4 regions of the Arthrobacter sp. MMS24-S77 genome follow, and region 1 is predicted to be linked to each of the others. Evidence: riboswitches for the same ligand, from Rfam matches in the RefSeq annotation. Region 1 holds a riboswitch; each other region holds the start of a gene.

The links. A riboswitch is a leader RNA that binds a small molecule or an ion and turns the genes downstream of it on or off. The one in region 1 is predicted to bind S-adenosylmethionine.
Region 2: another riboswitch for S-adenosylmethionine. It lies ahead of ACX5I4_RS04755 (hypothetical protein); the one in region 1 lies ahead of ACX5I4_RS14200 (aminotransferase class V-fold PLP-dependent enzyme).
Region 3: another riboswitch for S-adenosylmethionine. It lies ahead of metX (homoserine O-acetyltransferase MetX); the one in region 1 lies ahead of ACX5I4_RS14200 (aminotransferase class V-fold PLP-dependent enzyme).
Region 4: another riboswitch for S-adenosylmethionine. It lies ahead of ACX5I4_RS10065 (LLM class flavin-dependent oxidoreductase); the one in region 1 lies ahead of ACX5I4_RS14200 (aminotransferase class V-fold PLP-dependent enzyme).

What each region holds. Positions count from the first base shown of each region.
Region 1 covers NZ_JBTZRN010000001.1:3,099,799-3,107,441, forward strand. Annotated here, with positions in the region: gene aroA (3-phosphoshikimate 1-carboxyvinyltransferase) at 1-1,057, shown strand, start outside; gene rsgA (ribosome small subunit-dependent GTPase A) at 1,060-2,175, shown strand; gene hisN (histidinol-phosphatase) at 2,269-3,081, shown strand; SAM riboswitch class IV at 3,240-3,352, shown strand; gene ACX5I4_RS14200 (aminotransferase class V-fold PLP-dependent enzyme) at 3,388-4,830, shown strand; gene ACX5I4_RS14205 (class I SAM-dependent methyltransferase) at 4,881-5,657, shown strand; gene ACX5I4_RS14210 (metal-dependent transcriptional regulator) at 5,687-6,400, shown strand; gene ACX5I4_RS14215 (MFS transporter) at 6,444-7,643, opposite strand, start outside.
Region 2 covers NZ_JBTZRN010000001.1:1,020,359-1,028,001, reverse strand. Annotated here, with positions in the region: partial or broken gene ACX5I4_RS04780 (APC family permease) at 1-121, shown strand, start outside; gene ACX5I4_RS04775 (P-II family nitrogen regulator) at 183-524, opposite strand; gene ACX5I4_RS04770 (ammonium transporter) at 521-1,927, opposite strand; gene ACX5I4_RS04765 (helix-turn-helix domain-containing protein) at 2,179-2,754, opposite strand; gene ACX5I4_RS04760 (sodium:solute symporter family protein) at 3,048-4,580, shown strand; SAM riboswitch class IV at 4,723-4,843, shown strand; gene ACX5I4_RS04755 (hypothetical protein) at 4,859-5,179, shown strand; gene ACX5I4_RS04750 (hypothetical protein) at 5,221-5,409, opposite strand; gene ACX5I4_RS04745 (VIT1/CCC1 transporter family protein) at 5,716-6,840, shown strand; gene ACX5I4_RS04740 (matrixin family metalloprotease) at 6,973-7,643, shown strand, end outside.
Region 3 covers NZ_JBTZRN010000001.1:1,527,497-1,535,139, reverse strand. Annotated here, with positions in the region: gene ACX5I4_RS06970 (SGNH/GDSL hydrolase family protein) at 1-167, shown strand, start outside; gene ACX5I4_RS06965 (hypothetical protein) at 235-624, shown strand; gene metX (homoserine O-acetyltransferase MetX) at 646-1,767, opposite strand; SAM riboswitch class IV at 1,781-1,896, opposite strand; gene ACX5I4_RS06955 (bifunctional o-acetylhomoserine/o-acetylserine sulfhydrylase) at 2,057-3,373, opposite strand; gene ACX5I4_RS06950 (VOC family protein) at 3,623-4,261, shown strand; gene ACX5I4_RS06945 (CPBP family intramembrane glutamic endopeptidase) at 4,386-5,150, opposite strand; gene ACX5I4_RS06940 (histidine phosphatase family protein) at 5,251-5,931, shown strand; gene ACX5I4_RS06935 (DeoR/GlpR family DNA-binding transcription regulator) at 5,936-6,727, opposite strand; gene ACX5I4_RS06930 (class II fructose-bisphosphate aldolase) at 6,751-7,590, opposite strand; gene ACX5I4_RS06925 (1-phosphofructokinase family hexose kinase) at 7,587-7,643, opposite strand, start outside.
Region 4 covers NZ_JBTZRN010000001.1:2,200,073-2,207,715, reverse strand. Annotated here, with positions in the region: gene ACX5I4_RS10070 (NtaA/DmoA family FMN-dependent monooxygenase) at 1-727, opposite strand, end outside; gene ACX5I4_RS10065 (LLM class flavin-dependent oxidoreductase) at 740-1,843, opposite strand; SAM riboswitch class IV at 1,873-1,982, opposite strand; gene ACX5I4_RS10060 (LLM class flavin-dependent oxidoreductase) at 2,176-3,318, shown strand; gene ACX5I4_RS10055 (rhodanese-like domain-containing protein) at 3,356-3,766, shown strand; gene ACX5I4_RS10050 (MFS transporter) at 3,747-5,198, opposite strand; gene ACX5I4_RS10045 (GNAT family N-acetyltransferase) at 5,460-7,238, shown strand; gene ACX5I4_RS10040 (zinc-dependent metalloprotease) at 7,486-7,643, shown strand, end outside.

The sequences.
Region 1 (7,643 bases):
CTGCGGCCTTGCCGGCACGGTCATGCGCTTTGTGCCGCCCCTTGCTGCCCTCCGCAACGGCACTTCGGTGTTCGACGGCGATCCGCACGCGCGCCAACGGCCTATGGGCACCATCATCGAAGCCCTCCGGACACTCGGAGTAGACGTCAGCGCCGTGGACGGGCAAGCCGCCGCTTCCTTGCCTTTCAAAGTTTCCGGCACCGGTTCAGTACGCGGTGGCCACCTCGTCATTGATGCGAGCGCCTCTTCGCAGTTCGTCTCCGCCTTGCTGCTGGTCGGTGCGCGCTTCGAAGAAGGCCTGCACCTGGAACATGTGGGCAAGCCCGTCCCGAGCCTCGACCACATCAATATGACAGTTTCGGTCCTGCGCGGCGTGGGAGTCCAGGTGGACGACTCCGTGCCGAACCACTGGCGTGTGGCCCCCGGCACCATCCAGGCCTTCGACGAGCGGATCGAGCAGGATCTCTCCAACGCCGGACCGTTCCTTGCTGCGGCGCTGGCCACCAAGGGAACCGTCCGGATCCCCAACTGGCCTGCAAACACCACGCAGGTCGGGGACCTCTGGCGGGACATTCTTGCCACCATGGGTGCCGCGGTCACGCTGGACAACGGCACACTGACGGTCACGGGCGGCTCCGAAATCCTGGGGGCTGACTTCGACGAGACCAGCGAACTCGCCCCCACCGTGGCGGCATTGTGCGCCTTGGCCTCGGGGCCTTCCCGGTTGAGCGGTATCGCGCATTTGCGCGGTCACGAAACGGACAGGCTTGCCGCGTTGGTCGCCGAAATCAACCGGCTTGGCGGCGACGCCGAGGAAACCAGCGACGGCCTGGTGATCCGCCCCGCAACGCTGCATGCCGGCGTCGTGCATAGCTACGCCGATCACCGCATGGCTACCGCGGGCGCCATCCTTGGGCTCGCCGTCGAGGGCATCCAGGTTGAAGACATCGCCACCACGTCCAAGACCATGCCCGAATTTCCGCAAATCTGGGCCTCAATGCTGCTCAGCGGCGGCCCGGCGGCCGCGGACGCCGGCTCAACGGAGACAAGCAACTGACGATGGCCCGCGACGCAAGCTCCTGGGATGAGTCCGATGTCCGCATCCGCCCCAACAAGAAGGGCACACGCCCCCGCACGAAGGACCGCCCCAGCCACGACGACGCCGTGATCGGGCGCATCATCACAGTCGACCGCGGCCGCTACACCGCGATAGTGGGCGAAGGCTCAGGCAACGAGCGCATCGTCATCGCGGCCCGGGCCCGGGAACTCCGGCGCTCTCCAGTGGTACCCGGAGACTTCGTGGCCCTCGTGGGCGATGTGTCCGGAGCCCCGGACACGCTCGCCCGCCTCGTGCGGGTCGAGGAGCGCAGGACCCTCCTGCGACGAAGTGCCGATGACACGGATCCCATCGAACGTGCCGTCGTGGCCAATGCCGACCAGCTGGTGGTGGTGGTTGCGGCCGCCAACCCGGAGCCGCGGACCGGATTCATTGACCGCGCCTTGGTAGCGGCGTACGACGCCGGAATCGAGCCACTGCTGCTCGTCACCAAAGCGGATGTCAAGGATCCGACGGAGCTCCTCGCCAACTACGTGAGCCTTGGCTTCCCCATCATCATCAGCCGGACGGCCGACGCAGGCGCCTCCGGCATCGACGCCCGCTCTGACGACGGCTTGTCCGCCCGGCTTGATGGCGACGCCGTCGGCCAATTGCGGGACTACCTCGACGGCAAGGTCACCGTTCTCTTGGGCCACTCGGGCGTCGGGAAGTCCACCATGGTGAATGCCCTTACCGGCGCCGAGCGCGCCACCGGTGGGGTCAACGCGGTCACGGGCCGGGGCCGTCATACCTCGTCCTCAGCCCTTGCCTTGAAGCTCAGCGACGCCCCCGGCGGCAGCTGGATCATCGATACGCCCGGCATCCGTTCCTTCGGCCTCGCCCATGTGAACCCGGATCGCATCCTGCACGCCTTCCCGGATCTGGAACCCGGAACGGAAACCTGCGAGCGGGGTTGCAAGCACGATGCCAGTGCGGTCCGTTGCGGCCTGGATTCCTGGGTCGCTGATGGCCACGCCGGCGAGGCCGGACCCGCCCGCCTGGCGTCGTTGCGCCGGCTCCTTGGCGCAGACCCGCGCATGGAAGCCCAAGAGGCCAAGGAATTGGGTACGGTCAATTAGCAGCAGGGTCAATGAGCAACAGGGTCACCTGACCGCGTGCCTCTTGCCGCCTACCTCCCCGGTTCACCGGGGAATAGACGGTAGTTTGGAACCATGACCCAACCCGATTCGAGCTACAACGACGACCTGCGGCTGGCCCACGTCCTGGCCGACTCCGTCGATTCCCTGACAATGGAGCGGTTCAAGGCACTGGACCTCCAGGTGGAAACCAAACCCGACCTGAGCCCAGTGACCGATGCCGACAAGGCTGCCGAGGAAGCAATTCGCGGGCAGCTCTCCCGTTCCCGCCCCCGCGACGCCGTACTCGGGGAAGAATTCGGCAGCACCGGCCACGGCTCAAGGCGTTGGATCATCGATCCCATCGACGGCACCAAGAACTTCGTGCGTGGCGTACCTGTCTGGGCAACGCTCATCGCCCTCGTGGACGAAGGCGAAGTTGTAGTGGGGCTTGTGAGCGCTCCGGCTCTCGGCAAGCGCTGGTGGGCTGCCAAGGGTTCGGGCGCCTACATGGGCCGGTCACTTGCCGCTGCCACCCGGTTGAAGGTCTCCAACGTGTCGCGGCTTGAAGATGCCTCGCTTTCCTACTCCGAGCTTTCCGAGTGGAAGCAGCACGGTTCGCTCGACAGCTTCCTGGGCCTGGAGAACGATGTCTGGCGTAGCCGCGCCTACGGAGATTTCTGGTCCTACTGCCTTGTGGCGGAGGGTGCGGTGGACATCGCCGCCGAGCCGGAACTCCAGCTTTACGACATGGCGGCCCTGGTGCCGATCGTGACCGAGGCCGGAGGGCGCTTCACGTCCTTGGAGGGTGCAGACGGTCCCTTCGGGGGCAATGCCGTGGCTACCAACTCGATCCTGCACTCCGAGGTCCTCAAGCGACTCAACCCGGAGCTCGACGACCTGCTCTGAGCCTTTTTTCACTGAATAATCGACGGCGGCCGCCCCTCTTTCGGGGCGTCCGCCACTTTTTCTTCGGCAGAAGGCACATTTTTCCGGCTGTGTAACAATCCGCTTAACAATCGTGGTCACATTGGAACGAGCCTTGCCGGTGTCCTAGTCTCTTTACAGGTCACGAGTGCCAGCGCGAAACCCCGGTTTGCTGGCCGGCAACCCTCCATCGCGGCGGGGTGCCCCGGGTGACGACCCGGCCGGTCCGGAACGGATACGGCAAGCGCGGACCCCCTGCACGCAGGGGTCCCTCTTGAGTGAGGTCCCATGAGCACAGCTACGTTTACTTCTCCCGCCATCTCCGAGCACAACGAAGACGCCCGGCACCACGGCACAGCAAGGCAGCATGGCGTATCCCCGTCTCCGGCAAGCCGTCCGTTGGCCGCGGTTACTGGCGCGGAGCTCCAAGCGCCGCTGATCCAGGGCGGCCACGTCCGCTACGCCAACCTTGACTACGGCGCGTCAGCCCCCGCTTTGACCGTGGTTTCGGCATATCTCAACGAGATCCTCCCGTACTACGCGAGTGTCCATCGCGGCGCAGGCTATGCCTCCCAGATCAGCACCTCGGTCTATGAAAACGCCCGCAATATCGTCCGCGACTTCGTTGGCGGCCGGGCAGACGATTCCGTCATTTTCACTCGCAACACCACCGATTCGCTCAACCTCCTGGCCGGCTGCCTGCCTGCCGAGGACGGACGCCACGTTGGCGAAGTCCTCTATCTGGACATCGAACACCACGCCAATCTCCTGCCGTGGCAAGGCGTCCCGCACCGCAGCATTGTGGCAGCGGGAACTTTGACCGAGACTGTAGCGAATGTCCGCGCGGCGCTCTCCCACGGTGGCGTCAGCCTCCTGGCAGTCACGGGCGCCTCGAACGTGACGGGCGAGATCCTGCCCATCAAGGAACTCGCCGCTTTGGCCCACGAATTCGGAGCGCGGATTGTGGTGGACGCGGCCCAGCTCGCTCCGCACCGCCGCATCGACATTGCCGCCGCGGATGTTGACTACTTGGTCTTCTCGGGGCACAAGCTCTATGCGCCGTTCGGCGCCGGCGTCCTGGTGGGCCGTCCCGACTGGCTCGACGCCGGCACACCCCACCTTGCAGGCGGCGGGGCTGTCCGCGAGGCACGCCTTGACTCCGTTAGCTGGGCCACGGGACCGGCCAGGCACGAAGGGGGCTCGCCGAACGTGCTCGGAGCTGCCACCCTCGCACGTGCTACCCAGGTCATCGCCAGCCTCGACCACGAGGAATGGCATGCCCACGAAGCAGCCATCCGCACACATTTGGTTGATGGCCTCAACGAGATCGACGGCGTGACCGTCCACCAGATCTTTAGCGACACCGATCCCCAGGACACCATCGGCGTCGTGAATTTCTCGCTCCAGGGCTACGACGCAGGCCTCGTGGCGGCCTATCTCGCGGCCGAGCACGGCATCGGCCTGCGGGATGGGCGCTTTTGCGCCCACCCGCTGCTCAAGCGCTTGGGCCTCCCGTCCGGATCCCTGCGGGCCAGTTTCGGCGTGGGATCGCGGCTGGAGGACGCCACCCGGCTCATCGCGGGCATCCAGGCGCTCAAGAGCAATGGCCTCGGCTGGGACTACGTCGTGGATGCCGGCCGTTGGGTGCCAGCGAACGACCACCGCAGCTACCCGGAGTGGGCTCCCAACACCCCCGGGACCGCGGGCGCAGCTCCCTGCAGCACCGACTGATTGCGGTAGATTCGTAGGGTATTTTTCCTGTCCTACGAAGGAGTTCCTGCGTGGCCCCGCGACCCAAAGGCACGTCAGCCGGCCCCAAGCTCTACGAGGAACGGCGCCTCGAGCTGGGTCAAAGTTTCCAGGACGGCGGGGAGCACTATGACCGTGTCCGGCCCGGCTACCCTGCGGATTCAGCCGATTGGCTCCTGCCGGAAGGGGCGCGGGACGCGGCGGACCTGGGAGCGGGGACCGGAAAGTTCACGGCGCTCCTGGTCGAGCGCGGACTGACCGTCTCCGCGGTGGACCCTTCCGCGGACATGCTCACGCAACTGCGTAAGACGTTCCCGCAGGTGGTTGCCCTGGAGGGAACGGCCGAGGCAACTGGACTGGCGGACTCAGCATTCGACGTCGTCAGCGTTGCCCAAGCCTGGCACTGGTGCGATCCCCTCGCCGCCAGCACCGAGATCGCCCGGATCCTGCGCCCCCAGGGGGTTATCGGTTTGATCTGGAACCAGTTGGACACCTCCGTGCCTTGGGTCCACCGCTTGTCCCGCATCATGCATGCCGGCGATGTCCACAAACCGGACTTCCGGCCTGTGGTGGGACCCGAGTTTACCGGCCTCGAAAGTCACCTGACGCATTGGGAGGATCCCGTGACTCCAGGTGACATCCTCGAACTGGTGAAGTCCCGCAGCTACTATCTGAGGGCGAGTGACGCCACCCGTGCCAAGGTCATGGGGAATCTCCGCTGGTATCTCTTCGAACACCTGGGTCACACGGAGGGTGACGTCGTCCCGTTGCCGTACCTCACGCAGAGCTGGCGGGCGCGGAAGCTCTGAACCACCCGGTTCACGATAGGCTTGTAACCGTGAAGACCAGTGCGCCCTCCTCCTCGATCGAGGACTACGTCAAGGTCATCTACTCCTTCACGGAGTGGCAGGACAAACCCATCACGTCCTCGCAGCTGGCGCAGCGGCTGGGCGTCGCCAATTCCTCCGTCTCGGAAATGGTCCGCAAGCTCAAGGACCAGGGGCTCGTTGACCACCAGCCCTACAGCGCGATTACTTTGACTCCGCAAGGAATGCAGCTTGCCCTGGGCATGGTCCGCCGGCATCGCCTGATCGAGACGTACCTCGTGAGGGAACTGGGCTACAGCTGGGACGAAGTCCATGACGAGGCCGAGATGCTCGAGCACGCCGTCTCGGACACTTTCATCGATCGCATGGCAGCCAAGTTGGGCAATCCCGGACGCGATCCCCACGGTGACCCCATCCCCGCCGCGGACGGTTCGGTGACCCTCCCGCACGCGCACCGGATGATCGAGCTAGACGACGGCCACTCCGGGAAAATCACACGGATCAGTGACGAGAACCCGGAGTTGCTGCGCTACCTGTCTGCCGAGGAAATCGACCTTGATGCCAATATCCAGGTGATTGGCCGCAGGCCATTCGGTGGCGCGCTGGTGGTCCGGATCGGAAGGGGCCCGGGCAGCCGAGACTACGACCTCGCCGACGAAGTCACCTCGGCGCTGTGGGTAGCCACCGACACTGCGCACGAAGGTTGCGTCCTCGCGGAACGCTGACGAAGCTGCGTCTTGGAAAGCACTGCGTCTTGGAAAGCACTGCTCAGGCGCGCTGAGCTGCCGTCCCGCCGTCGTCGGGGGCTGGACCTTCCGGAGATTCCGTCACGGCAGGGGTCAAGACCGGGTTCCGGATCCCGACGGCGGATGCCGCCGCCCCGATGAAGAACAGAACCGCGGTGACCACCACCGCGTTGATGAGACCTTGGCGGCTGAAGACCGGGCCGATGATGAGCCCGGCGAATGCGATGCAGATCAATCCTGCAATACGTGCTACCGCGTTGTTCACGGCGGAGCCGATCCCTGCCTCTTCGGTGGGGACGGCGCCCAGGATGGCCGCAGTGAGGGGCGCCACCAAGGTGCTGAGACCGATCCCGAAGACGATCTGCCCGGGTAGCACTTGCGTCCAGTAGTTCAAGGGCTCCTGGACGGTCATCGTCATGAGAAAACCGATTCCACAGATGAACGGTCCCGCCGTCATGAACCATCGCGGACCGTACTTGCCGGCCAGGCCGCCGAAGAATGAGGCCGTGAGCATCAGGATCACGGTCGCGGGAAGCAGGGCGATGCCCGCCGTCGTGGCTTTCATTCCTCCGACTTGCTGCAAATAGATGCCTACGGCGAAGAAGCCTAGTGACAAGGCGCCATAAATGGCCAGCGTGGCCAGGTTTCCCCAACCGAAGTTGCGGATGCCGAAGAGCCGGAGGGGTAGCATTGGCTCCGGGGTCCTGGATTCGTGGATCAGGAACAGGGTCATGCCAACGCCCCCGACGGCCAGGGGCATCCAGACCAGCATGTTCCCCCAGCCCATCCGCCCCTGTTCGATGAAGGCGTAGACCGGGCCACCCAGTCCCACCATGGCAAGGAAAGCGCCGAGGTAGTCGATCTTCTTGTTCCTGTCCGTGGCGGCATCGGACTTCCGCAGCCCAGCCAGAATCGGCCAGACGGCGACGGCGGGAATCACGTTGATAAAGAAGATGACGCGCCAGGACAACAGATCCACCGAGGCGCCGCCGATGAGCGGAGCCACGATAGCTGCCGCGCTGGTCCAGCCGGACCATTGGCCGATCGCCTTGGATTGCGCCGGACCCGAGAAGGACGTGACAATCATCGCGAGCGAACTCGGGACCAGGAGTGCCCCCGCGATTCCCTGCAGGGCCCGTGACACCACCAGCACCTCCCCGTTCCAGGCGAGGCCGCAGATGACGGAAGTGATGGTGAAACCGGCGAGTCCCCATTCCAGGAT
Region 2 (7,643 bases), 2.1 Mb from region 1:
GATCGCCAACCTGAGCAAATTCCTATTCTTCGGCGAGGGCGAGATTGCCCCGGTAACGCGCGAAGTGCTCCGGGAGGCAGAACCGGACATCACGCGCAGGCCTTGGGTGCACGTAGGCTAGACATGGCAGTGTCGGTGCCGCACCTTGGTGCGGCACCGACACAGTCTTTCTAGCTGGCCGCCTAGCTGATCGCCGAGGCGCCACGCTCCCCGGTCCGGACGCGTACGGCTTGGTATACCTCGACGGTCCAGATCTTGCCGTCCCCAAACTGGCCCGTGCTGGCACCGGAGATGATGGCGTCCACTATTCCGTCCACCAGTTCGTCGGTAGCGAGGACCTCAACCCGGATTTTCGGGAGGAGATCGGAGTTGTACTCGGCACCGCGGTAGACCTCGATGTGCCCCCGCTGTTGGCCGTAGCCGTTCGCTTGGCTCACCGTCATCCCGTTGACTCCAAAACGTTCCAAGGCGTCACGGACCTCGTCGATCCTCTCCGGCCGCACTATCGCGGTGACAAGCTTCACGTCGAGGCCCTGCTGCGCGTCAGCTCCGTTTCCTCGACTGTTTCTTCGGAGGTGCCCGCGGTCACGGGCGTTTTGCCGTTCCCATCACCCGGGTGGAATGTTCCGCCGACCATGGCCAGCTCGTACGCGGTTTCCGCGTGCTCCGCGATGTCGATGCCCGCCAATTCCTCGTGCTCTTTGACGCGCATGCCCACTGTCTTGTGGATGGCCAGCCCAATGAGCGTGGTCATGATCGCCGTCCAAGCGGTGACCATCAGCGCAGTCAATATCTGGGGCCAGAATTGGGTCAGGCCGCCGCCGTAGAAAAGGCCGCCTTCAGTCTTGGCCGAGGGTACGGCGAAAAATCCGAGGGACAGGGTCCCCCACAGGCCACCGACAAAGTGGACGGCAACCACGTCCAGGGAGTCGTCCAGGCCGATCTTGAACTTCAGCCCGATGGCAAGTGCGCAGACGGCGCCGGCGATCACGCCGATCACGATTGCACCCACGGGGTCCACGAATCCACACGCCGGGGTGACTGCCACCAAGCCCGCGACGGCGCCGGATGCGGCACCAAGGGATGTCGCATGGCCGTCGCGAAGCCTCTCGACGAGAAGCCAACCCAGGAGCGCGGCACTCGTGGCCAGGAGGGTGTTTGTCCAGGCGAGCGCGGCAATGCCGTCAGCAGCCAGTTCCGAACCAGCGTTGAAGCCGAACCACCCGAACCACAGCAGGCCCGCGCCGAGCATCACGAAGGGGAGGTTGTGCGGCCTGATGTTGGGATCTTTCATGAATCCGAGCCGTTTGCCCAGCACTACTGCGAGCATCAGCCCGGCCATGCCTGCGTTCATGTGCACCACAGTGCCACCGGCGAAGTCGAGCGCCGAGATCTTGCTGCCGATGATCCCGGTGGATCCGAAGAGGCCACCGCCCCAGACCCAGTGGGCAATGGGCGCGTAGACGAGGGTGACCCAGAGGCCGGCAAACAACAGCCAGGGACCGAACCGGACGCGTTCAGCCACCGCGCCACTGATCAGGGCGACGGTGATAATCGCGAAGGTGGCCTGGAATCCTATGAAGACCATGTCCGGGAGTCCAGGGGCTTTCCCGCCGATGACGCTGGCCAGGCCGCTGAGGCCGAAGTTTGCGAAGGGGTCTCCGATGAAGCCGCCCAAGGTGTCAGGGCCGAACGCGAGTCCGTAGCCCCATAGGGCCCACACCACCGCGACGACGCCAATGGCGCCGAAGCTCATCATCATGATGTTGAGGACGGATTTCATCCTGACCAAGCCGCCGTAGAAGAACGCCAAGCCTGGCGTCATGAGGAGTACGAGGGCGGAAGCTGCAAGCATCCAGGCTGTGGCGCCGGGATCAAGGGTCTGGGGGTTCACATCCAGCCCTACGCTAAGAAATGCTGTGTCCATTTTGGGAGCCTTCCTGCATATACGGCGCTCCATGGCGCCTGCACGGCGAGACCATTTTTAAAACGAACAGGTCCTGATACCTGACGAGGTACCGACCTTGACAAGGTGCGTTGACTCGAAGGTACAGCCGCCCTGTTTCGGCATTCGGCACGAATCATTTCAGGCACGTAACACAGAAGGCCCGTAGGTTAACTTCTGAAGTCAGCCAGGTTTCCGGCTTGTTACGCGGCGCGTGTCGCAAGGAGCCGGGGTCAGCGGCTGGCTGCCGGCACCAGGATCCAGAGCACCTCGACAGGCTCGTCCGTGGGGTTGACCCAGGTGTGGGGTTCGCGGCCCGGGAAGGACAAGGTGTCGCCTTCTCCGAGCTCATACTCTTCGTTGGTGAGGATCAGCCTGATGCGCCCCTTGACGACGTGCAGGACGTCGACGTCGCAATCAACGGCGTAAAGCTCGGCTTCTCCGCGGCCCCGGGGCTCGATGGTTGCCTGCAGAATCTGCAACCGCCGCTCTGAGCGGGCGGTCAGGAGCCGCTCCACGATCCCCTGGCCGCCGAGCGAAATCCGCGGACCATCATCGCGCCGGGTCAAGTGCGTTTCGGGGGCGGCAAAAAGGTCGCCGATAGACACTGAAAGGACTTGGCAAAGCGTCACAAGAGAAGCGACCGACGGCGATGTCAGGTCCCGCTCGACGCGGCTCAGGAAACCCTTGGTCAGGCCGGTGGCATCCGCAACCTGTTCTATGGTGAGCCGCTGCGATTGGCGAGCGGCACGGATTCTGGAACCGATGGCAACGGGTACGTTGCTCGGTTCAACGGGGAGAGCCTTCATTCACGAACCTTTCAGGCCGTTGCTGCGGCCCTGTCATTGCAGCAATAGTAGCCGGATCGCTGGCATGGCGGGCCTTTTGGGACGCCGGAGCGTCTCGTGGGGACAGCGGCGTCTTGACTGTTACTCGCATCACTACGTATCCTCATAGGCAACAAGTGTTGTTTGTGAGGCATACATCACAGACTACCCTCCCCAATCACCAGCGCAGAGACCTTCCGCAACCCGCACGGATACCCAGCGGGACCGGCGTCGGAATCCCCAAGAGCTCTGCGCATCAGCTTCAGGAGCCAACCATGGACTCTTCGTTCATCAATATTGCGATAGTGGTGGTGTACTTGCTTGCCATGCTGGCCTTTGGCTGGTGGGGCAAGTCGCGCACCAAGAACAACAGCGACTTCCTGGTGGCGGGACGCCGCCTCGGCCCGATGCTCTACACCGGCACCATGGCCGCCGTGGTCCTCGGCGGTGCATCAACGGTTGGCGGCGTCGGCCTCGGCTACAAGTTCGGCATCTCCGGTATGTGGCTGGTGGTCGCCATCGGCTCCGGTGTGCTCCTCCTGAGCCTGCTTTTCGCCGGCACCATCCAGCGGCTGAAGATCTACACGGTCTCCCAGATGCTGAGCCTTCGCTACGGCCAGCGCGCCACGCAGACCTCCGGCATCGTCATGCTGGCCTACACCCTCATGCTCTGCGCCACGTCAACCGGCGCCTACGCCACCATCTTCGTTGTCCTCTTCGGCTGGGAGCGCTGGCTCGCCATCGCCGTCGGCGGCGCGATCGTCCTGGTCTACTCCACCATCGGCGGCATGTGGTCCATCACCCTCGCCGACCAGGTGCAGTTCATCATCAAGACGGTGGGCATCTTCTTCCTCATGCTCCCGTTCGCCCTCAACGCAGCAGGCGGGCTCGACGCCATCCGTGCCCGCGTTGACGCCAGCTTCTTCCAGCTGGACGGCATCGGAGCCCAGACCATCATCACGTATTTCGTGGTCTACACGCTCGGCCTGCTGATCGGCCAGGACATCTGGCAGCGCGTCTTCACCGCCAAGACCCCCAAGGTGGCCCGTTGGGGCGGCGCCACCGCCGGCGTCTACTGCGTCCTGTACGGCGTCGCCGGCGCCCTGATCGGCCTGGCAGCCCGTGTGGCCCTGCCCAACATCGACGTCAAGGCCCTCGGCAAGGACGTTGTGTACGCGGAGGTGGCAACGCACATCCTGCCGATCGGCATCGGCGGCCTGGTCATGGCCGCAGCAGTCGCCGCCATGATGTCCACGGCCTCCGGTGCCCTCATTGCCGCAGCCACTGTGGCCCGCGCCGACGTTGTCCCGTTCGTGGCAAGCTGGTTCGGCAAGACGATCAACACCGACGACACCGAAAACCCGGAGCACGACGTCAAGGCCAACCGCTACTGGGTCCTTGGCCTGGGCATCGTGGCCGTGTTGATCTCCATGGCGGCGCAAGACGTCGTAGTGGCCTTGACCATCGCCTACGACATCCTGGTGGGCGGCCTGCTGGTCGCCATCCTGGGTGGCTTGGTCTGGAAGCGCGGCACAGGCATCGCCGCGGCATGGTCCATGGCCGTCGGCTCGGTCCTGACCCTGGCCTTGCTGATCGCGTACGCCACGGGGCTCATTCCCAGCGAAGACGGCGTCTACGCCAACGATCCCATCTACTGGGGACTCGGCGCGTCACTGCTCATCTACATCGTGGTCTCCCTCCTCACACCTCCCACGGAGCCCGAGGTCCGCGAAGCCTGGGACCGCCGTGTCGCCGGAGCGGTCACGGAGGAGCTCCCGTTGGAGGCCCACCCGGTGGCCACGCACTAAGCTTCACAGAGTTGATCACGACGGCGGCGCCGCACCTTCTCATTCGAGGGCTGCGGCGCCGCTGCCGTGTCTGGGGGCTTTAGTTTAGAGGCACTGGAATACGGAGGCGCCTGGGGCGGGCCTGCCTGTACAGTAGGAACAGCTTCAAGAGATGTGGCGCCAAGCTCCGACTTGCCATACGCCAACCCCATGTTCACGGGTGGTTCGGATGAAGAAGCGGCCCGACCCCGGACCAGAGACAACCGAGCGGGCAAGAGCAACTCCACCAGGAGAAGGCAATGCCTTTGGAAACCGGCGCTACCGCCACAGCCAGCAACATCACACAGCCAAGCACCCTGCCCGCGGCCCGAGCCAGGCGTGTTGACGAGTTCGTCCGGGTGATTCCCGGCGTCGACCTCTCCCAAGGTTCCATCACGTTCGTGGTGGACGGCCGGCTGGAACGCCATTGGCATCACGAGCCGCGGCTCATCACGCAAGCCCTGTCACAAGCAGTGCAGCCTGCCCGCTGGTTTCCGGCCACCCGGAAGCTCACGCTCACGGTGGCCGCAACCGGGCACCGGGCGGGCGTGGAGCGTCACTTCATCCTGAGCGCGTTTTAGCGCCAGATTCAGCGAGTCGAGGCTATTCGACGCTGCCGGAGCTATTCGATCTCTCCAACCTCACGGTGTTCGTCGACGTCGAGCGGAACCGGCCGTTCGTCGTCGTCGAGGACCTCGGATTGTTCTTCCCAATCCTCGTCCACCTCCAGGTCCTCGTTATAGTCGTAGGCGGGATCGGCCTCGACCGTGGGACGGTCGGGGTGGCGGGCGTGGGTCTCGGTGCTGTCCATGGTGCAACCTCCGTTCGACGTGCCGCTGAGCCCATCGCCAGGCAGATCAGGCAGCCGGTCAACACGCCACCCCGCCCTTCGTGGACCCTGTCCATCCATCCCAGCACTGCCCCATCCGGTGGTCAAGGCTTCGCGGGGGCCTCTGGCGTTTTTGAGGCACACCTAAAACGCCGAGTAAGGATTACCGGCCGAAAAGCCGCGAAAATTGGCGATAAAGTGGACGTGCAATGAGGCGATGAAGCCCGCCCCAGCAACCCAGGAGTCCCGGTGCACCCGCACGCAAAAGCCCCGCATTCAGACAGTCCGTTGGACTCAAGCAGTCCATCGCAAGACGCAGCAGCCGCCAAGACTCCCCCATCGTCGTCGGACATCAAGCGCTGGCGGCAATACTTGGCCGACGAACGCGCCGAGGCCGCCGTGTACCGCGAACTCGCTCAGCGCCGCGACGGTGAGGAACGCGAGATCCTTCTGGCCCTCGCAGAGGCCGAAGGCCGCCATGAGGCACACTGGCTCAAGCTCCTCGGCGAACACGCAGGCATGCCCAAGGCGGCCTCCATCCGCAGCCAAATGCTTGGCTTCCTGGCACGGAATTTCGGTTCAGTGTTCGTCTTGGCCCTCGCGCAAAGGGCGGAAGGCCGCTCCCCTTACGCGAAGGATCCCGCGGCAACCCGGGCCATGGCTGCCGATGAACAGATCCACGAAGAAGTTGTCCGCGGCCTGGCGACACGCGGCCGCAACAGGTTGTCCGGCACTTTCCGCGCCGCGGTATTCGGTGCCAACGACGGCCTGGTCAGCAACCTTTCCCTTGTGATGGGCATGGCCGCCACAGGTGTGCCCGCAACCGTGGTCCTCTTCAGCGGCATCGCGGGCCTGTTGGCGGGCGCCCTGTCCATGGGTGCCGGCGAATATGTCTCGGTCCGCTCGCAACTGGAGCTCCTCAAGGCCACCCGCCCCACCCAGGCCACGCTGACTGCGGCCCCGTCCCTGGACATCGAACACAATGAGCTCGTCCTGGTCTACCTGGCCCGGGGCATGTCCCACGAAGCTGCGGAACACCGGGCCGCCGAACGCATGGGCCTCTACAACTGCGATTGCGATCCCAGCCTCTCGCTCCACCCCGAAGCTGAAGAGGCGGTGGACGAGCACGAGGCGGTTGGCTCCGCCTGGGGTGCTGCCATCTCCAGCTTCTGCTTCTTCGCCTCGGGCGCCATTGTGCCGATCCTGCCGTTCATCTTCGGCATGACGGGCTTCGCTGCGCTCGCTGTGGCCGGTACGCTGGTGGGCATTGCGCTTCTGTCCACGGGCGCCGTCGTCGGCCTGTTGTCCGGAACCTCACCGCTGACCCGCGGCCTCCGGCAGCTCGCCATCGGACTCGGTGCGGCCGCGGCCACGTATGGGCTGGGACTCGTCTTCGGCGCGGTCATCGGTTAGTAGCGTCTGCCCGCTTGGGGCGCGGGAATCAGGGACTTGGGGGAAGACGTGCATTCGAACTACGGGTACGACGGCGGTCCCCCGCCTCCGCAGCGGCGTCCCAGTACCGCCGTCGCACTGTTCCGGAACCTGATGGTAGTGGCGATCGTCGCGGCCGTGGCCGTGCTTGTGAGTGGTTTCCTCCGGGGCGATCCCCGCATCACGGGCCTTCTTCCGAACTTGCCTCCTTCGGCCCAGGCCCCAAGCCACAACTCTTCCCAGGGCGCCGATCCCGGGCCAGGTGCGCGAAAAGCCGCGCGTGCCCCGGACACCCCGCCACCTGGCCTGGAGGAAGCCGGCCACGCGCTCGGCTCCCCCACCAAGCCAGCAATGGCAAGCAACTCCTACAAATTCTTGGCCACCAACGCCGACGGCACTCCGGTGGGCTACTCACCGTGCCGGCCCTTGCACTACGTGGTCAATGCGACCCTCGCCCCTGACGGCTCCGAAGGGCTCATCGCCGACGCCATCGCCAAGATCGCCGCTGCCACGGGCCTCAGATTCGTCAACGACGGCGCCAGCACGGAAACCCCCTCCGAGAAGCGCAAGCCATACCAGCCAGCGCTCTACGGGGATCGTTGGGCACCCCTGCTGATTTCGTGGACCACTCCAGCGGCCGCCCCGGCGTTGGCTGGATCGGTTATCGGCACCGGCGGCAGCACTATGTACAGTTTCGGCTCCGGCCCCAAAAGCTATGTGACGGGAAGCCTGGACCTGGACGGCCCGCAAATCAGGGAACTCCTGGGTGTCCCCGGCGGCGCCCA
Region 3 (7,643 bases), 1.6 Mb from region 1:
GCTGGCGCGAAGCCCGCTCCGGCGACCTCGTGTGGGCCCGCGAGTATTTTGTCCCGTGGGTCATCCGCCGGATCCGGCACCAGTCCTCCGGCGACGGAATCCTGCCAAAACGCCCGACGCCGGGACCCGTCTTCGGTCCGGCCGACCCCGTTTTGCCTCGAAACTGACGGAGGACCACGACGCCTGACACAGGGGCCGGGGCTAAGCTGGAGGAAGACCTAGGAGGCCTCCACCGTGAACAATCTGATCTTCTGGATCATCGTCTGCTCTTGGCTGATTCCCATGGGGATCCGCATGTACAACCGTTCGCGCCAACGCAGGCTCCGGGACTTCCCGCCGCAGAACTACCCGGGTCAGAACTACCCCGGCCAGAACTACCCTGGGCAGAATTACCCGTACGGATACCCGGCACAGCCTCCCGTGATCATCCCCGCTGAGCCGCAGCCTCCGGTGGCGACGCCCGCACCACAGGCCGCCCCGCCGTCGTTGACTACTCCCCAACCGGACGCCGCGCCCCAAGGCTACCGGGCCCGGAAACTGGCCGAACTGGACCAGCAGTACAGCGACGGGAAAATTGCCATGGAAGACTACATGAAGCTCCGCCAGGAGATCATGAACGGCTGATTCAGGCGAAGAAGGCGCGCCTCAGCCGAAGAAAGCTTCGCGCAGCTGGGGGCCGAGCTGGCCGATCTCCGTGAGGAAACCGTCGTGCCCGATGGGTGCCTCGATGACGTGCACGGATACCTGACCGGGCAAGGCCTTGGCCAGTTCGTGGGATTGCTCCGGGAAGTAGAGCCGGTCCGAGTCCACCGCGGCGACAAAGAACGTGGCTGTGGCCACGGAAAGCGCATCCGCCAGGGCACCCCGGCCACGGGTGATGTCGTGGCTCATCAACGCCTCCGTGATGGCGATGTAGCTGTTGGCGTCGAAGCGCTGGACCAGCTTGCTTCCTTGGTGGTCGAGGTAGCTCTCCACCTGGTAGCGGCCCCGGTCCCCCAACGCGGATGCCTGGAGGGGCGCCTCGCTGCCCTGCGCATTCCGGCCGAAGCGGAAATCCAGTTCCTCCGCCGAGCGGTAGGTGATGTGGGCGATCCGCCGGGCGAGGGCCAATCCCGCCTCGGGCGCGGGCCGGCCATAGTAGTCACCACCGTTGAAGTCGGCGTCCTGCCGGATGGCGAGCGTCTGCGCCTGGGCGAACGCGATCTGCTCGGCAGTGCTGTACGCCCCGATCGAAATCACGGCACATCGCTTCACGCGGTCCGGATAAGTGACCGCCCATTCCAAGGCACGTGCCCCGCCCATGGATCCGCCTACCACGGTGTGCCAGCTGCGGATCCCCAAGGCGTCGGCCAGCCGGGCTTCCGCCGCGGTGCTGTCCCGCAGCGTCACCAGCGGAAAGCGGGAACCCCACGGTTTGCCATCTGGAGCGCACGACGACGGCCCGGTACTGCCGTAGCAGCCTCCCACGATGTTGACGGAGACCACGAAATAGCGGTCCGTATCAATGGTTGCCCCTGGCCCAACGAGTTGCTCCCACCAACCTTCTTCGTCGCTCTCGCCGCGGGCCACATGCGTGCTGCCGGTCAGGGCATGTTCCACCAGCACGGCGTTGGAAGCATCGGCGTTGAGCCGCCCCCACGTCTCGTACGCAAGAACGACGTCGGGGAGAAAACCTCCGGCTTCCAGTTCGAGTCCGCCCACGGAAACATACTTGAGCGTTCCGTCCTGGGTACCGGAACGGGGTATGGCTGTTGCAGCAATTGTCATTCGTTGACACCTCACATCGCGCTTGCCCGCCGCCAACAAAGCGAAGGGCCAGGTCCTCACCCGGGGCACCCCACCGCGAGAGGAGGGTTGCCGGCCAGCAAGCCGGGGCTGTCACTGGCACTCATGACCTAATACAAAGAGTCTAGGAAAACCGGACCCCTTCTGACGAAGATTATGACATCTATGTGACACTTGGCCGCGTTTTGTTCATGCAAGCGGGTGCAGCGAGGCCGGCTGGCGAAGATTCATTCTGTATCGCCAGCCGGCCTCCTAAACCATCCAGGGAACCCTACGCGCCCTTCGCTGCCCGGAATCCTGCCTCAAGGTCCGCGAGGATGTCGTCGATATGCTCGATCCCGACCGAGAGGCGCACCAAGCCCGGGGTCACTCCCGCCACCGCTTGCTGTTCAGGCGTCAGTTGGCTGTGCGTCGTAGACGCAGGATGGATCACCAAGGAACGGACGTCGCCGATGTTTGCCACGTGGGAATGCAGTTCCAAGGCGTCCACGAAACGCTTGCCTGCTTCGATCCCCCCGCGGATGGTGAAGGACACGACTGCTCCGGTGCCCCTGGGCCCGTACTTCCGGCCGCGTTCGAACCAGGGGCTGGAAGGCAGGCCCGCGTAGGCGACCGATTCGACGTCGTCGCGCTCTTCGAGCCATTGCGCCACTTTGGTGGCGTTCTCCACGTGGCGTTCCACCCGCAGGCTGAGGGTCTCGATCCCCTGGGAGATCAGGAAGGCATTGAACGGGGAAACGGCCGAACCGAGGTCGCGCAAGAGCTGGACCCGGGCTTTGAGGATGTACGAGAGATTGGCGCCGAGCGCGCCGTCCTTGCCCAGGTCCCGGGCGTAGACCAGGCCGTTGTAGCTAGGGTCCGGGGTGTTGAAATTGGGGAAGCGCTCAGGTTCCTTGCCGAAATCGAAGTTGCCGGAGTCCACGATGACGCCGGCGATCGCGGCCCCGTGCCCACCCAGGTACTTGGTGGCCGAATGCACCACGATGTCCGCACCCCACTCGATGGGCCGGATCAAGTAGGGCGTGGCCAAGGTGTTGTCCACCACAAGCGGGACCCCGGCCTCGTGCGCGGTCCGGGAAACGCCTTCGATGTCCAGCACGTCTTGACGGGGGTTGGACACGACCTCGGCAAAGAACAGCTTGGTGTTTGCTTGCACCGCGTCCCGCCAGTGGTCCAGGTTGTCCGGGTCCTCGACGAAGGTCACGGAGATCCCGAATTTCTTCAGCGTGTGGGCCAACAGGTTGTAGGTGCCGCCGTAAAGGCTCGGGCTGGCGACCACGTGGTCGCCGGCCTCGGCAACATTGAGGATGGCGAACGTCTCCGCTGCCTGGCCGGAACTCAGCAGGAGCGCCGCCAGACCGCCTTCAAGGCTCGCTATGCGCTGTTCCACCGCGTCCTGCGTGGGGTTGCCGATCCGGGTGTAGATGGGCGCCAGCTCGGCCAAGGCGAAGCGGTTCGCCGCGCTTTCCGCACTGGGGAAGACGAACGAGGTGGTCTGGTAGATGGGGAGCGCCCTGGCCCCGGTGGCGGCGTCCGGCTCCTGGCCGGCGTGGATCTGGCGCGTTTCGAATGACCATCCTTGGGACATGCGGACTCCTTCGTTCGTGGGGACTCTCGGCCGTGAATCAGCCTGCCGGCCTGCTGTGTTCAGCCTGTCGGCGTTCGGTTGCGGCCAGTCTAGGGACGGCATCGCGGGCTCCGGAAGCTTTGTGACGAACGCAGTAGTTTTCGGTCCCGGCGCGTCCTGAAGTGACTCTGAGCTGCCCCTTCGATACATCCCATCTTGGTTAGGCTTGACTTAGCTGAGAGCTCCATCACAAAGTGCCAAGATGAAGCCATGCGCATGGATCACGTCTCTTACGCTTGTGAACGAGATGGCCTCTTGGCCACCACCGAGCGGATTTCCGCAGCATTGGGAGTGGACGCAGTCCGGGGCGGAGTGCACCCGCGCTTCGGTACCCGGAACATGATCATCCCCCTTGCTGACCACAAATACCTGGAAGTTGTCGAGGTCCTTGACCACCCGGCATCCGACAAGGCACCTTTTGGACAAGCCGTCCGTGCACGCTCCGCTGCAGGAGGTGGCTGGATGGGCTGGTGCGTCGCTGTTGACGACCTGAGCCCTTTCGAACAACGGCTGGGACGCGCCGCCGTCCCCGGAAACCGCAAGTTTCCGGACGGACGCGAACTCGTCTGGTCGCAAATCGGCATCCTGGGACTCATCGCCGATCCCCAGGTACCCTACTTGCTCCGTTGGGAGGGCGACCCCGCGCTTCACCCGTCCCTCGTCTACCCAAGCGACGTCAAGATGTCCAGCCTCACCATTGCCGGCTCGGCAGAGCGCGTCACTGAATGGCTCGGGGAACCCGTGGAGAAACCGCTTGAGGACGTTGCAGTCCAATGGATGGCTCCGCACGGAACACCGGGAATCATGTCGGTAACGTTCGAAACCGCCAACGGAGCCGTCACTATCTGACAGACCAGCCGTCACCACCTGACGGACCATCGGGCGAGGAGGCCCGGAAAACTTCGGCCGCCATATGCGGGTGCCAATGACGTCACCCCGCGATGGCGGCCGAAACCTTTTAACGGCGTTGTTCCTACCCCAGCCCGATTGCCTTGCCGAAGATGCTGAAGCCGACGAACGCCACGATATCCAGGAGTGCATGCGCCACCACGAGTGGCATGACCCGTTTGGTCCTCGTGTAGATCCAGGCGAACACCACACCCATGACGGCATTGCCGATGAAGGGTCCAAAACCTTGGTACAGGTGGTAGCTGCCGCGCAGGAGCGCGCTAAGCCCGATCGCCAGCGGAGTGCTCCATCCGAACTTCCCGAACCGGTCCAGGAGGTAGCCCACCACGATGACTTCTTCGACGACGGCATGGCGTACCGCGGACAGGACCAGCACCGGCACTGTCCACCAGTAGGAGTCCAGGCCGCTGGGGATGATCGCGGTCGTGATTCCCACGGCCCGGCCGGCCGCATAGAGGCCCAACGACGGTATCCCGATCAAGGCGGCGAGCCCCAGTCCCTGAAGCGCGTCGCGGCCCGGGCGGGCGAAGTTGAAGCCCAGCCGGGTGAATCCCGAGGGACCATCCGCCGTTTGGCGATGCATCGACAGGAAGTAGAACACCAGCACCACGGGGACCAGTGCGAAGGCAATATCGAGCAACTGGTAGGTGAGATCGAAGTACTCGCGGGTGCTCTGGGAACGATTGAGGGTGGACGTTGCCTGGGACAGGGGCGCCCGGGTCATCTTGTCCAACAACTGCACCACGGAGTACACGGCCGATTGGCCCAAGGACAGGCCAAGGACAATCAGCACTTCGGCGCGCAGCCGGCGCGTTGAGGCAAGGAGCATGCTCCTATCTTGCCTGCATTTGGCTGATGTTTTCCCGGGAGTTCATTCTCCGAGACTGGCCTGCACGGCGCGGGCGGCAGCGGACCCTATGCTTAGTGGGATGAGCGCGCCAGCACGAATCTTCATGATCCGGCACGGCCAGTCCGCCGCCAACGCCGACACGTCCATCTACAACCGTGTCCCCGACTACCGCATCCCGCTGACGGAGCTCGGGGTCGAGCAGGCCCGGGCCGCGGGCCGGGAACTGCGTAAGAAGCTCGACGGCGAGCCCGTGTGCGTCTACGTCTCGCCGTACCTCCGTGCCTACCAAACCCTCGAGGCACTGAACCTGGGCAACCTCACGGAAAGGGTGATCGAGGAACCCCGGCTGCGCGAACAGGACTGGGCCAACTTCCAGATCGCCGGAGACATCGGAGACCAAAAGGAGCTTCGCAACCTCTACGGCCATTTCTTCTACCGGTTCCGGGAAGGCGAATCAGGTTCCGATGTCTACGACCGCATTTCGTCCTTCATGGAAACCCTGTACCGGCATTGGGAAAAACCCGATTATGCGCCCAACACCCTGCTGGTGACCCACGGTCTCACCATGCGTCTTTTCTGCATGCGGTGGTTCCACTGGTCGGTGGAGTACTTCGAGTCCCTCAACAACCCGGGCAACGCGGCGCTACGGACACTTATCCGCAACGATCAGGATAAGTACGATCTCGACACACCGTTCAGCCAATGGGTACAGCGCAGCACGGACGAAACCGTCCTGAATGCTCCCCCGATGGTCTTCTAAGCTGCTAGGCGTCCTTGGCCACGATCACTTGGGTGCCGCTTGCTTCGAATGCGGCCTTGTCCTCGGCGGTAATCCCGGAATCGGTAATGAGACGGCGGAAATCGTAGCCCGCCATCGCCGCGAAGGCGCGCTTGCCGATCTTCGTGGAATCGGCCAGGACATAGGAATCCGTGGCACGGCGTGCCATGACGGTATTCACCATGGCCTCGCCCTCGTCCGTGATGGTGGGGCCGATCTTTGGATCAACTCCGTTGACGCCGATGAAGGCGATATCCAGGGCAACCTTCTGCATGATGACATCGGTGTAGGGCCCCACAAGTTCATACGAACGCGGGTTCAGGATGCCGCCGGTGACCATGATCTTGATGTTGGGGCGCACGGCAAGCTGGGCCGCGATATTGATGGCGTTGGTGACCACCGTCAGCATGGGCCGGTTCGAGGGTGCGTTGAGGTCCTCACGGGTGGACAGGACCTGGGCCAGGGCCGTATTGGTGGTCCCCCCGCTGAGTCCGATCACAGCCCCGGGCATGATGAGCTCCGAAGCGGCCAGGGCAATCTGCTGCTTCGCCTCCGCGTGATCATCCCTGTTGTACCGCCCCGGGAGCTCGTAGGCCACGGATCCCGTGGTTGCACCGCCGCGGGTACGGCTCAGGAGCCGTTGCTTGGCGAGGCTGTCGAGATCACGGCGCGCCGTGGCTGGTGAGACACCCAGGCGGGTCACGATATCCTCGACCTCAACATGCCCTGACTCGGCGAGGAGATCAAGGATGGCTGTCAGTCGATCGTTGCGGGTCATCACGAACCTTCCGGAAATTGAGGCTAATCCACTTTCGCGAACAGCGTCAGCAAACGTGCGGTTTCCAACACGAGGGCATCCCGTCCGGCCTTGATGTACTTGCGGGAGTCCACCACGGAGGGGTTGGCATCCAGGTACTCACGGACGGCGCGGGTGAAGAACCCGTTCAAGTGTGTGGATACGTTGATCTTAGTCATACCGGCCCGGATTGCCGCCACCAGGGTCTCATCTGCTACGCCCGAGGAACCATGAAGGACGAGCGGCAGCTGGACCGCCTGCTTCAGCCGGGTGATCAGCGCCAGGTCCAGGGTGGCGCTCCGTTCCGTCATGGCGTGCGATGAACCGACCGCCACCGCAAGGGCATCGACTCCGGTGGCTTCCACGAAGGAACGGGCCTCGGCCGGATCCGTCCGGACTCCCGGGGCATGGGCGCCGTCCTTGCCTCCGACTTTTCCGAGCTCGGCCTCAACATAGACACCGTGCTCGTTTGCGTATTTGGCAACCCGTCGCGTGACTTCAACGTTCCAGTCGTAAGGCAAGTGCGCGCCGTCGTACATCACGGAACCAAAGCCGAGGTCAACGGCTTGCAGGGCCAGCTCTTCGGATTCGGCGTGGTCCAGGTGCAAAGCCACGGGAACTGAAGCGTCCCGGGCGATGGACATTGCGCCCCGGGCAATCGGCACGAGTCCGCCGTGGAAGCGGGCGCAATTCTCCGAGATTTGCAGGATCAACGGGACCCCTGCCGCCTCCGCTCCGGCAACCAGGCCTTCTGCGGTTTCGAGGTGGATGACGTTGAAAGCGCCTTGGCCGATGCCGTTGGCGGTGGCGGTGTCCATGAGTTCCCGTGTGCTGACGAGGGTCACAGGGTCTCCTTCCAGCTGAGAATGAGTTGATTTTCGAGGTCCGCATAGAGCGG
Region 4 (7,643 bases), 900 kb from region 1:
CGGAGAAGATCACGTCGGCGTTGCGCACTGCGAAGTCGCGGCCTGCCGGGGAGTCTCCGGCCTGGAAAAGGACCGGGTGCTCCTGTGCTGAGCGTGGGAGCCTTGGGATCACCTCGATGTCGAAACTCGCGTCACTGCGTCGCACCTTCGAAATCGCTCCTTCTGCCAGCCAGCGTTTCGCTTCTGGTCCGGAGGCGATTGCTTCATCGTCCCAGGAGTCCCATATCGCCTTGGCGGTCTGGACAAACGCCTCTGCCCGGACATAGCGGTCCTCATGCGCCAGGAACCCGCCGCGCCTGAAATTCGCCCCGGTCCAGGCGTTGTCCGTGGTCACAATGTTCCATGCCGCCCTTCCGCCCGAGAGTACGTCCAGGCTCGCGAGCCTGTGGGCGAGGTCTGCGGGATCGTTGTAGGTGGTGTTCTGCGTGGCCACGAGTCCGATGTGGTTTGTAATCGCCGCCAAAGACGCCAAAGCAGTTTGGGCGTCCGGCCGTCCGGCTACGTCCAGATCATGGATCTTCCCCAGATGCTCACGCAGCCGAAGCCCTTCGCCGAGGAAGAACGCACTGAAAAGTCCCCGTTCGGCAGTCTGAGCTACGCGGCGGAACGATTCGAAGTCCGTTTGAGAACCGCTTTGCGGCGCCCGCCAAACGGTGGTGTGGTTGACGCCTTGGAAGAAGACCCCGAATTGGATCTTGCCGTTCCCGGCGACTCTGTGGTTGCTCATGGTCTGGACTCCTTATCGTGCCGAGGTGGCGTAGCGGTTGGCAGGGCGTGGCAAGCCGAAGCTTTGCCGAAGGGTGGTTCCGGGTTCGGGCGCGCCGACAAGCCCGTGTCGGCGCAGCTCCGGAAGCACCTGGAACGAGAGCTCAGGGAGGTCGACGTCGAGCACCGCAGGATTGAACCGCACGCCGTCCGCTGTGGCCAGGACACTCGCCAGGAGTTCCACGAGCCCCGCGGCGCTGCCAACGTACCGGGCGCCCCCTTCCCAACGCCCAAAGGCATCAAGTTCGGCCAGACGATCTTCGGCGCGCTGGCCGCGCGAGTCCAGTACGACGTCGAGCTCCACCACCGCTCGGGCGCCCCCGGCACCATGGGCGGCATCGGCCGCAGCGGCTAGGCCCTCGACGCTTGGCGCGTGCACCAAGGCAACATCCGCCCCAATAGCAGGCGCCAGCTCCGCCGGCGCGATAACCACCAGCTGCCCCTGCAAGGGGCGCGGGATGATCGAGGGGCCCTTGACCGAGAACCGCTTGCCCTCAAAGTCCGCATAGTGAAGCTTGTCGCGGTCCAGATACCGGCCCGTGGAGACGTCGCGGATCACGGCATCGTCTTCCCACGAGTCCCAGAGACTGCGCACGGCCTCCACAACATCCGCCGCTTCGGCCTGCACCTCGGAGTCACGCAGCTGTTCGCGTCCGACGGAACGGGCTTCCTGGCTGCTGTTTTCTGCATTGACGAGCCAGCCTGCCCGGCCTTGCGAGGAATAGTCGAGGCTCGCCAGCTGTGTGGCGATGTGGAACGGCTCCGTATAGAGCGTCCCGGCTTCCGGCACCAAGCCAAGGGAACGGGTCAGCGGAGCAGCAAAGGCTGCTCGCTGGACGGCATCGATCCTGCCTGCGATTCCAGCAGACGCAGGAGCGATGGTCCGTGAGTCCTTGAGGCTCGCAAAGTGGAATCCGGAAATGTCCGCTGCCTGGGCAATCTCTGAGATCCTTCGACCGGAGAGGAGCGCCGTAGGAGTATGCGCCGCACGGCGCCACGCGGACGGGTGTGCGCCGTCGCCATCGAGCTCTATGGCTAGCACCTTCCGGCTGTTTTCGGATATGGATGTTGAAGGCATTCTGTCCTCTTTCCGGGTCGCAGCCCATGACATTTCTCTTGCCGCGCTTGCGGCCAGGTCTGTTTCCGGAGCACCCCGCCACACAATGTCTGAGGGTTGCCGCAGCACCAGCCGGTCCTTGGCGTGCTGACTCTTGACCTACACCCCGACTCTAAAAACGGTCAACCGCCCATTTCAAACCACCCGTCTTGCCCGGTCAAGGAACGCCATCGAAGGTCAAGGAACTCAGCAAAACGTCATCAGGACCGAAGAGACATGACAGCTCATGACGGTGCGTTGATCCCTGTGTCCGGGCATTTGGCACAATGATTTCCCGCTCATAAGGTCAGGGCATGACGCCCCGCCAGTCCATCGTTCCGCTATCCGTTCTCGATCTCAGCCCGGTGCCTTCCGGCCAGACAAGCGCCGACGCCTTGCGCAACACCATCGACCTGGCAATCGAAACAGAGCGGCTTGGCTACCGGCGCTTCTGGTTAGCCGAGCACCATCTGAACCCGGGCGTCGCCGGAGCCGCACCGCACGTGCTCTCCGGACTAGTTGCCGCCGCCACCTCCCGCATCCGGGTGGGCACCGCAGCCACCATCCTCGGAAACTATCGGCCTATCCAAGTAGCCGAAAACGTCGGCACTCTCGCTGGTCTCTATCCCGGGAGGATCGATCTGGGCTTCGGACGATCCGGGACGCCGAATCCGGGGCAACAGACCGCCCAGCCTAGCTCAGGGTCCGGGTTAAGCCGGCGTGTGGATGGTCTGCTCATCCCCACGGCCCGTCCTCTGTTCCACGGCAGACTCGCCGATCGCTTCAAAGTACAAACCGAACTGCTCGGACGAAAGGACGGAGACGCGGAGACCTTTGAACAAGACGTGCAGGATGTTATCGGCTTCTTCACCGGCAGCTATCGGACCCGGGATGCCGAGCCGATAACCGTCAGCCCGGCCGCCGGCGAATCACCCGAATTCTGGATCCACGGCTCCACAGCCGGACCCAGCGCGCGGTTGGCCGGCAAACTCGGGCTCCCCTTCGGTGCCAACTACCACGTGTCCCCTTCGGGAGTCCTTGAGGCTATCAGCGAATACCGTTCCCATTTCAAGGCGTCCGAAACCCTGGAGGAGCCTTATGTGATCGTCTCTGCCGACGTCGTGGTGGCCACCGGTGAATCCGAAGCGTCATCGCTGGCGCAAGGCTACGCGGCGTGGGTGCACAGCATCCGCAGCGGTGCCGGAGCGATCACTTACCCGACGCCCGAAGAAGCTCTGGATCTCCGACTGGGAGCGGATGATCTGGAATTGGTCTCCGACCGGCTGGAAACCCGCTTCGTGGGGAACCCGAGGCAAGTGGCTGGCTCCCTGCGCACCCTGCAGCGGGTTACCGGAGCGGATGAGCTTCTCATCACCACCATCACGCACAGCCATGCACAGCGTGTCCGTTCCTATGCGCTTCTGGCGGAAGCCTGGGAACCGGCCCATGCAATGTGATTTCCACACCCCGAACAAAAAACCATAAGGAGCAGGAATGAGCGAGACCAGTACCACCGAAGATAGCCAGCTTGTCGACGCGGAACGGGCAGCTGGACTCATACAAGAAGGCGCCCTGCTCATCGATGTCCGCAGCGACGGCGGCCGGGCCAGCACCGGGAGCATCCCCGGCGCCGTCATCGTGGACCGTGAGCAGGTCGACGAGGGGTTCGCCCCGGAATCCAGGGAACGGCACCCGGAGGCAGCCTCGACTGATCGGCAGATCGTGGTGTTCTGCGGATCGGTCAAGGGTTCGCAGCCCGTTGCTGAGAAACTGCGAATCCTGGGCTACCCGAACGTTGTTCATGTAGACGGTGGATTCCTCGCGCTGAAAGCGGCAGGAGTTCCCACCCTCGAACCTGCCGCCGAAGAAGCCAATACCGAGGCGGCTAGCCCCGCGGGGCGCTGACTCTCGTATCCCCTTGGTGGGCCGGAACGTTCCCGTTCGACTCGAGCGCCGGGCCGGCCCACCATTTCGCCCGGGCAAGATCCAAGCTGCCAGCCACGGCAGCCACGGCGAGGAGCGAGCAGCACAGCACGACGCCGTCGTGGAACGCACCCCTATATCCGGTCCGTGTCCCGACGAGGCCAAATATCAGCCCTCCGACCGCCGCGGAGCACAGCGCCGCCGCGAACCGCTGGCTTAGCTGATAGAAGCCCGCCGCGACGCCGGCAATCCGAACCGGAGCATGGCCTAGCGTGAGGCTTTGATTCGGGGCCACCACCAAGCCGGTGACAAGGCCCTGCAGCAGGCCAATCCCGGCGACCGCCAGTGCCGCCGGAAATCCTTCCAGCTGCTGCACGGCCTGATCCTTCGCCAGCAGAGTCATCAGCCCCGCCAACACCGCAAGCACCACGCCGCCTCGCCCAAACCGTGACACGAACCTCCAGCTCAGCGCCGATGACAACAACATCCCCACCGCCTGTGGCGCCAGAATCCCCGCCACTGACAACGGCGCAAGGCCCTCGCCGGCCATGAAGTAGAACGACGTCAACACCGCCATCGCCGCGCCGACTCCAAAGTGGTTCAGCGCAACCACGGTACCCAGAATAAAGCCACCGGACTTCACGAGCAGCGGACTGAGCAATGGGGTCTTCCCGGAGCGGCCATAGCCGAACTCCCAGGCCGCGAAAGCCAGCCAAGCGGTGGCCGCACCCGACATCCACAGCCAGGGGGATTCCCCATAACCGTAGATAGTCGGCAGGAGTGCCGTGAGAACCACCGCACACAGCAAGACAACACCGACCACGTCAAGCGATGCGGAACGAAGGTCCAGCGGCGCGCTCTCGCGGCGCTCAGCCTTCCCCAGATATTTAGCAGCCAGCGGCAGCGCGACCACCACAAAAGGGAGATTGAACAGAAACAGCAGCCTCCAGCTGACGTCCTGGCTGCCACCGGACAGGATAAGTCCGCCGAGCAAGGGCCCGCAGACCGCAGCGAAGCCACCGATCGAGGCGTAAGCACCGATTGCTTTGGCCCGGAACGCCGCTGGCATGTCCTGCAGAAATCCCAATACCTGGGGGTTCAGGGTACCGGCCCCAAAACCCTGTAGGAGTCGCGCGACGATCACGACGACGGGGTCGGTAGCCAGGCCCGCGAGCAGACTACACGCTCCGAAGACGGCAAGCCCGGCCAAGAAGAGTCTGCGGCGGCCCATCAGATCGCCAAGCCTGCCGGCCGGCACCAAGGCCAGACCGAACGCCAGCGAGTAGCTGGCCAGAATCCACTGGACCTCGGCGGGTTTCGCATGAAGGGCCGCGGTCATCGCGGGTATGGCCAAAGTAAAGACAGACTGGTCAAGCAGCGTGATGAATCCTGCGGCGAGACAAAGCAATAACACAGCTTTGGATCGCTTTGAAGTTTGCGTGCTGATTGTCTGCGTTAACTCGACTCTTCGTGATTCATCGGTGGTCTGCCCCATGTTCGGACCCTATGCCGGGCCGAGCCCTCGCCTGAAACGAGCTAAGAACCTTTTCCACCCGTGACGTTCTGCGCAGCTGGGTACGTAGGAATTCGACCCAAAAGAACACAGAACGCAACCCGGTGAAATACCACTCAATCGCTTTCCGCCTCCGGAATTGTGCGGTCTTATCGTAGGGCAATGACTTTCACTGTGCGCCGGGCACGTACCGACGAATACCAACACATCGGACAATTGACATTGGCAGGATTCGATCATTTGCAATCTGGCGCCAAGCTCCCGGAAAAGGAACGCCTCTCCTTGCTTATTGATGCCCAAGGCCGCAACGAACAGGGGGTGTTGCTGGTTGCGGAAGGAACAGACGGAAAGCTCCTTGGCACGGCCAGCGTCTTCCCTCATGGTGTGGCCTACGCCCGCCAAGCACGCGTAGGCGAAGCGGAACTGCGACTGCTCGCCGTGCTTCCCGAGGCTCGCAAGCGTGGTCTTGGTTGGGCGCTCCTTGAGGAGGGTGCCAACATTGCGAAAGGATGGGGTGCGGAACGTCTGGTTCTGGATACGGCATTGCACAACCTGCGCTCGCAGCGCCTCTACCTCCGTTTTGGCTTTGAGCACCGGCCCGAACGGGACGTTCATCGAGAACCGCCCAAAGTCTCCCTGGCCGTTTTCAGCCTTGACCTCTCACAGCGAGCCGAAGCGACCGCAGTTCAAGTCACATCTCCAGCCGGAGAGAAGGGTGCCGGCACGGAAATCCGTGATGAAGCTGGCGCGCTCGAATTCCTGAGGATCAATCCCCTTGTCGACGGTCACAACGACCTGCCCACACGGCTGCGGCGCACCGGGTATCAGCTTGCCGGACTCGACCGGGTAAGGCCGGAATTCCATACGGACCTGGTGCGTTTGCGGAAGGGAGGGGTCGGCGCCCAATTCTGGTCCGTCTACGTTCCTTCTTCTCTGCCCGAACCCGAGGCAGCGGTTGCCACCCTGGAACAAATCGACGCCGTACACCGGCTGGTTGCCGCCTATCCCGGGCGCCTTGGCCTCGCCTACACCGCGGCGCAGGTCCGCAAGATCTTTGCATCCGGCCGCATTGCTTCCCTTTTGGGAGCCGAGGGCGGCCACAGCATCGCGGGATCGCCCGGAGTCCTTCGTAGTTTCGCAAGGCTTGGCCTGCGATACCTCACGCTCACGCACAACCACAACACAGCATGGGCCGACTCAGCCACCGCCCCGCCCTCCTCGCACGGCTTGACCGGCGAAGGACGGTCGGTCGTCGCTGCCCTGAACCGGCATGGAATCCTGGTGGATCTCTCACACACTGCCGAATCCGTGCAGTTCAATGCCCTCGCGCACAGCACGGCACCGGTCATCTTCAGCCATTCCTCCGCGAAGGCCTTGACGGATCACCCACGAAACATTTCCGACGACGTGCTGCAACGCCTGGCTGCCAACGGCGGAGTTGCACAAGTGACTTTTGTCCCCGCTTTCATCTCCACGGCGTACGCCGATTGGGACGGGCGCGCCGCACAAGCCAGGGCCGATGCCGGACTGACGTGGACTTGGCCCGACGGTCCGCGCTTCGGAAGCCCGGCGTCGGGCAATGAAGAGCTATTGAAGTCCGACGGCGAAAACCTGCGCCCCGGGCAGGCCGCTTTTAGCCACTGGCTGGAGGAGAATCCGCGGCCAAGAGTCACCATCCACGACGTGGCCGATCACATCGACCATGTCCGGGAGGCCGCAGGCGCGGCGCATGTGGGGATCGGTGGCGACTACGACGGTGTGGAAAAGCTCCCCGAGGGCCTGGAAGACGTTTCGGGCTATCCAGGGCTGTTTGCCGAGCTTGCCCAGCGCGGTTGGTCAACTGGAGAGCTTGCCTCCTTGGCAGGGGGCAATGTCCTGCGTGTATTGCAAGCAGCTGAAGACGCCGCTGAGGAACCGCTGTGGCCACGAGGCGAGGTTTGAAAACCGGAATCCAGGCAGCGCAGCCGTCCGGCCCAGTCTCCTTCAGGAGTGGTCGGAAAACGGCACCCAGTTCTCCCGCGTCGCTGTTTCCCCTGAGTGCGGACCCGAAAAGCGGCGCCGTGTATCTAGGAGTTCCCCACCCCGGGCGCCTCTTCCTGGTTGCGGGAGGACTGACGGCGGGCGTCGGAGCGAGCGAGCTTCCGTTGGACCGGGGAAGCCAGCCACCGTCCAGTTGGCCCGTTTTCTGTTGCGAAACACCCGGCTGTTCCTGCAGTTCCTGAGCCGTGATTTCGGCGTCGGTCTGCCGCAGGAAGACGGACACGATCAGGCGATTGAGGACTCCTTCGCTGCTTCAACCGTCTTCTCAGCCTCTGTGCTGCAGGCGGATGAAATCCCGGGTGTCGT